2 regions of the Sporosarcina sp. YIM B06819 genome follow, and region 1 is predicted to be linked to the other one. Evidence: predicted binding sites of a transcription regulator. Region 1 holds the regulator's gene; the other holds the start of a gene.
The links. Region 1 encodes LexA, which represses DNA repair genes until DNA is damaged. Its sites were predicted from a motif close to CGAACATATGTTCG; they were not measured.
Positions count from the first base shown of each region.

Region 2: parE (DNA topoisomerase IV subunit B) is a predicted target of LexA. The motif match lies at 1,454-1,467, and genes of this name have one in related genera.

Region 1 is NZ_JAWLIQ010000007.1:46,039-49,470, reverse strand. It holds gene R2B72_RS05415 (trimeric intracellular cation channel family protein) at 1-103, opposite strand, end outside; gene R2B72_RS05410 (aminotransferase class I/II-fold pyridoxal phosphate-dependent enzyme) at 355-1,572, shown strand; gene lexA (transcriptional repressor LexA) at 1,688-2,308, opposite strand; gene R2B72_RS05400 (hypothetical protein) at 2,491-2,802, shown strand; gene R2B72_RS05395 (recombinase family protein) at 2,799-3,432, shown strand, end outside.
Region 2 is NZ_JAWLIQ010000002.1:186,589-190,020, reverse strand. It holds gene R2B72_RS02425 (hypothetical protein) at 1-238, shown strand, start outside; gene R2B72_RS02420 (HesB/YadR/YfhF family protein) at 251-544, opposite strand; gene plsY (glycerol-3-phosphate 1-O-acyltransferase PlsY) at 583-1,185, opposite strand; gene parE (DNA topoisomerase IV subunit B) at 1,482-3,432, shown strand, end outside.

The sequences.
Region 1 (3,432 bases):
ATATATAGACGCCGAAAATATCATATTCCTCTTCCATCGCGACAATCGCGCCTGAAATGGCAAATGCCGCAGTACCTATGAAACTAAACACATCCCAAGCCAATGCACTTCCTCCATTCGACTTCAATCAGCAGGGAGTTCAAGCTCCCTGCTGATTGAAGTTAGCCTACGGCGGATGTCACAAATTTTTGCCGCAGCGTAATTGATTATACCTTATTGCATTCTACCAGATATCCTATGACTAGTCCTTTAGCGGATGGACTGCTATTATAATGGGGTGACTATTTTACGGAATGAGGAATTACAATGATATTGAACGAACTAGATGAGTTTTTACTGGAGAAAACGGAAGCAATGGAAGACAAGCTAGCTCCGTTTTTCAAAGATGTTGAAAAAATTGCATTTTACAATCAACGGAAAGTACTGGCTGCCTTCCGAAAAAATATGGTGAGTGATTTTCATCTAATGGGTTCAACGGGTTATGGCTATGATGATAGTGGCCGCGATGTGCTGGAGCAAGTCTACGCCGATGTTTTCGGAGCAGAAGATTGCCTCGTGCGCAATCAAATTATTTCAGGAACACATGCTATTTCCATCAGTCTCTTCGGCATTCTGCGCCCTGGTGATGAACTGTTGTATATTACGGGAAAACCTTATGATACGTTAGAATCCATTGTATCTGGTAAGGGAAAAGACACGGGTTCCTTACAGGATTATGGCATTTCGTATAAACATATTGATCTGAATGAAGATGGTTCAGTTAATTTTGATGAAGTGATAAAAAGTATGCATAGTAAAACGAAGATGATTGGTATTCAGCGGTCAAAAGGTTATTCGGATCGCCCTTCGTTCATGGTAGATGAAATCGGTGAAATGGTTCGCAAAGTGAAGGCTGTGAATCCGGAAGTTGTCGTTTTCGTAGATAATTGTTATGGAGAGTTTGTGGAAGATAAAGAGCCGATGGAAGTCGGGGCAGATTTAATGGCAGGCTCTCTAATAAAAAATCCAGGTGGCGGGCTTGTGCGAACAGGCGGTTATATCGCAGGTCGAGCTGACCTGGTTGAACAATGTGCTTACCGTATGACATCACCGGGACTTGGAGCAGAGGCTGGGGCTTCGCTGGATACGTTACTTGAAATGTATCAAGGCTTTTTCCTTGCGCCACATGTCGTCAGCCAGGCGGTGAAGGGAGCGCTATTGACAGCGGCGCTACTTGAGGACTTCGGACTCAAGACGTCGCCTCATTATACGGAAAAAAGAACTGATTTGATTCAATCGGTATCCTTTAAAAATGCGGACCAAATGATTGCCTTCTGTCGGACAATCCAAGCCAACTCGCCAATTAATGCGCATTACGCGCCGGAGCCATCGTATATGCCTGGCTACACAGACGACGTCATCATGGCGGCAGGGACCTTCATTCAAGGCTCCAGTATCGAATTGACAGCAGATGGCCCGATTAGACCACCATACACGGCGTATGTCCAAGGTGGGCTGACGTATGAGCATGTGAAGGCAGCGGTACTATCTTCTGTCGAGAAGTTAATAGAAGATGGTTTAATTGAGCAGTGAGCATCGTGGATTGTCAGGGTGAAGGTGTAAACTGTAAGTGAACAGGCAAACCAGTTGACCAACATAAAAAGAGCTGTTCCCCATTCAAGGGAACAGCTCTTTTGTATCTTAAGAATTAGTGGATTAAGCGGTACACACCGACAACTTTACCAAGAATTGAAACGTTGTCAACGATGATTGGATCCATTGAAGAGTTTTCAGGCTGTAGACGGAAATAATCTTTCTCCTTGAAGAAACGTTTCACCGTTGCCTCATCGTCTTCGGTCATTGCTACAACGATTTCTCCATTGTGCGCTGTTTGCTGTTGCTTGACGATAACATGGTCGCCGTTTAGGATGCCGGCTTCGATCATACTATTGCCGACAATTTCAAGCATGAAAAGATTGTCCTCATTGGTCCCGAATGATTCTGGTAACGGGAAGTACTCCTCGATATTTTCAATCGCCGTAATCGGTAAGCCTGCTGTTACTTTGCCAACCAAAGGAACATTAATGACGCCTGGTTTCATCGCTTCCAGTCCTTCTGGATCAAGCACTTCGATAGCTCTTGGTTTCGTTGGGTCACGTCTGATGAAACCTTTGCTTTCCAATCGGGCAAGATGGCCATGTACAGTCGAACTCGATGCAAGACCGACTGCTTCACCAATTTCTCGTACGGATGGCGGATAGCCTTTTTTCTTTACTTCTTCTTTGATAAAAGCCAAAATGTCTTCTTGTCTCTTCGAAATTTTTTTCAATCCATTCACCTCTTAACTAGAATTCTACTGACTACTGAAAGTCGGGCTAATTTAATAAGATTAGTATATCATCGTTGCGAACAGATGGCAAACACAGGTTCTAAAAAACTGTTGACATTTGTTTTTTTCTTTTTTATACTAAGAACAAGTATTCCGAACAAACATTCTAGAGGGGGATAATCATGAGTTTTATTAAAAATAACAGTTATATTTTACTACTAATCATTTTATGTATGGGATTTTCAATTATAGGTATCACAAAATCGAGTAAGGCGCAGCATATGACGGAAATCACCATTATGGAAGGCGATACACTTTGGGGTCTTGCTCTTCATCATGCAGAAGATATGTCGAAAGAACAGTGGATGAAAGAAGTAATGAGGCTGAATGATCTTGAAACTGCTACAATAAAAACGGGGGAAGATTTATTACTACCTACTAAACCAACGGTAGAAAACCAAAAAATAATACAACTTGCAGGTGATAATCGGTGAATGGACGTCAAAAGAACTGTGTAATTTATTGCCGGGTAAGCACGGAGAAGGATGCACAGGAAATGTCTCTTGTTAGGCAGGAAGAAGAGCTTGTTGAGTTGGCGGCTGAACTTGGTCTTGAGGCTATAAAAGTTTTTAAGGACAAGCATAGTGGTTTTGACATTGACCGGGAAGGGTTGCTAAGTCTGCTCGATTTCATCCGTGATGAAGAAGTCGATGCGGTGTTGATCCAAGATGAGACGAGGCTAGGACGTGGCAATGCGCGGATGGCCGTACTGCATTTATTGGCGAAAACAAATACGGCGATATATTCTCGGAACGATAGTGGGCCAATTGCACTCAACGAAATGGATACAATGTTGCTAGAAATTTTATCGATTGTCGAAGAATATCAACGCAAACTACATAATGCTAAAATACGACGAGGCATGAAACGTGCGGTACGAGAAGGCTACCGTCCAGAACATAACTTGAAAAATAGAGGAAATGTAGAAGGGCGCGAACGCATTGAAGTGCCTACGCATGAGATCGTTGCACTCCGTGTGAAAGGTTTGACGTATGCTGAAATAACAGGCGTGTTAAATGGACTGGGACATGATATTAGCAAAGCGACCGTACATCGTCGATTTA
Region 2 (3,432 bases), on a different contig from region 1:
CTTTCCAGGCTGTCACACAGTCACCAAGGCCGGTTGTGCTGACCTGGATAAGTTAGCGCAGTGGGGCAAACAATACGGCTTAAAGCGTGAATGGATTGACTTGAGAGATGATTATCCTCATTTTGATTTATTCGGTAAACATGAGCGAGACATTTTGCTGGCAGAAGGTTTGTCGAACCAACTCGAACGGTTTGGTTTGCTAGCCAATACTAGTGAAGATGACATGAAAAAAGCGTGAGGGCACAATGCCTCACGCTTTTTCATATGAATAAATGAGTTCGTCTACTGTAGGATCAACGTTAACGTGCAAGTCGTGCCCTTGGAAATACCATTCATCACGACGTTCAATATAGAATTGGACACCATTATGTTCAGTTTGAACCGCGGCTTCATCAGGTTCTTCCATTCTGACGCCCAGTGAAAATCCTGCATGTAATGGACTTGCACCGCCGTATCTAGCAAAAAACTTGATGCTATCGCCCGTTTTGGCAGCCATTTCTTCTGTAAACCAATGCAACGCTTCAGTTGATAAAATAATTTTCAATGTCCCACACCAGCCTCTCGGTTACTATCTCCATTGTATTATAACCACTTCACTTTTGGCTCGGTTCCTGCTCTGATACGTCCAATGTTTTCTCGGTGACGATAAAAGATAAAGATAGCGAACAAGCCAATCATAATGATAAGTGTGAAATCGCCTGTTCTAACATAATGAAAAATGCTGTAGAGGAAGCCAACAAGAGCATCAAGCATTGAAGTCAGTGAGACCATTTTTGTTAGCTTCAATACGATAAAGAACGTGATAAAAAGTAAAAGAAAAACTGGCCAATTATAACCTAAAAGCACGCCACCAGATGTAGCCACGGCTTTGCCACCTTTAAAACGAGCAAATACGGGAAACATATGGCCAACAACCGCAATAATTCCTGGAATGAGTGGATGTACGTTAGTTTGTTCGAAAAAAGGCAAGGTTAATAATAAAACAGCTGCGGTCCCTTTTAAAATATCAATGAGTGTCACAGCAATCCCCGCTTTTTTACCTAAAATACGAAATGTATTGGTTGCACCTAAATTGCCACTCCCGTACTGGCGGATATCCATTTTGTAAAAGAGCTGCCCAACCCATAGTGCCGATGGGATGGAACCGAGTAAATAGGCGATGAGTAAAAGTAAAATAGTTTCCATTCTATACCCCTTTATATAGTTCTATATGATTTCAGTTTAGCAGAACCATGTGGTCACTACAATGGCTTCAGCTAGAGAATTATCTGTCTTCTGCTAAAATGTTGATGTGGTGGATTAGAATATTTCATGCACGAACATCTGATTTTACCACCTGTCATTTAACGAACATCATTGCAATAAATCATCTTCTTCTATACAATAAGTGGAGCAAGCTTCCGGGAACGTTGATTTGACAACCTTCTCGTGAAGCAGTACGATTATATAAAAGAGAACATTCGTTTGATGGAGGTCGTAATTTGACGAAACAACAAGAAACAATACAATACGATGATGATTCGATTCATGTACTAGAAGGCCTTGAGGCGGTTCGTAAACGCCCTGGTATGTACATAGGATCTACCGATTCTCGTGGACTGCATCACCTGGTCTATGAAATCGTTGATAATGCGGTAGACGAGGCGCTAGCAGGATTTGGCTCAGAAGTCGATGTAACGCTTCATACAGATGGCAGTGTGAGTGTCCGAGACTATGGACGCGGTATGCCAACGGGAATACATGCGACGGGAAAGCCGACAGTAGAAGTCATTCTAACTGTTCTCCATGCTGGCGGTAAATTTGGTCAAGGCGGCTACAAAACGAGTGGTGGACTTCACGGCGTAGGGGCATCTGTTGTCAACGCTTTATCCGAATGGCTCGAAGTAACGATTTTCCGCGACGGCAAAAAGTTTCGCCAACGCTTTGAACAAGGTGGCAAGCCTGTCACAACACTCGAACAAATTGGCACAACACGTGACAAAGGGACGTTGATCCATTTTAAACCGGATCCGTCTATTTTTTCGGTACTAAAATATCAATACGACACCTTAAGTGAACGTTTACGTGAGTCTGCATTCTTGTTGAAAGGTCTTAAAATCGATCTAAAAGAACAAGGCACGGACAAGCACGACATTTTTCATTATGAAACAGGGATCGAGGCCTTTATCTCCTACCTGAATGAAGAGAAGGATGTGCTGCATCCTGTTGCTTATTTAGACGGGCAATCGGACGACATTGAAGTCGAGTTTGCCTTCCAATTCAGTGATGGCTATTCGGAAACGATTTTGTCATTTGTTAATAACGTGCGGACAAAAGACGGCGGCACTCATGAAACGGGTGCAAAAACGGCGATGACTCGTGTTTTCAATGAGTATGCGAGAAAAACGGGTTTATTGAAAGAGAAGGATAAGAATTTGGAAGGCTCGGACATTCGTGAAGGGATTTCGGCCATTGTATCCGTTCGTATACCAGAGGAAATCTTGCAATTTGAGGGACAAACGAAAGGGAAGCTTGGGACGAGCGAAGCACGCGGTATCACAGATTCCATCGTATCTCAGAAACTACTCTATTTTCTTGAAGAAAATGCTGATTTAAGTGCGTCGCTTGTTCGGAAAGCGATTCGTGCACAACAAGCAAGGGAAGCGGCACGTAAAGCACGTGAGGATGCGCGTTCTGGGAAAAAGAGAAAAAGAGCAGATACACTATTGTCCGGTAAATTAACGCCTGCACAATCGAGAAACGCGGCTAAAAATGAACTGTATCTTGTCGAAGGTGACTCTGCGGGAGGATCTGCCAAACAAGGTCGTGACCGCGTATTCCAAGCGATTTTGCCGTTGCGAGGGAAAGTACTTAACACGGAAAAAGCGAAACTTGAAGATATACTAAAAAACGAAGAGATCAATATGATTATTCATGCGATTGGGGGCGGCGTAGGCTCGGACTTCCAAGTAGAAGACATTGCCTATGACAAAGTCATTATTATGACGGATGCCGATACGGACGGGGCACATATTCAAGTGTTACTGCTGACATTCTTCTATCGCTATATGAAACCACTTATTGAAGCAGGCAAAGTGTACATTGCATTACCACCCCTCTACAAGGTGTTTAAAGGGGCAGGGAAGAGCGAGAAGCTCGCCTATGCATGGACAGAAGCCGATTTGGATGAAGCCATGAAGAAGATCGGTAAAGGCTATATGCTCCAGCGCTATAAAGGGCTTGGTGAAATGAACGCCGATCAGCTATGGGATACAACGATGAATCCGGAAACACGAACGCTAATCCGCGTGACAATCGAAGATAATGCAATATCCGAACGCCGTGTCACAACATTGATGGGTGATAAAGTAGAGCCAAGACGACGTTGGATTGAAGAAAACGTCGACTTCGGTATGCAGGAAGAACATAATATTTTGGACAATGAATTTTTGC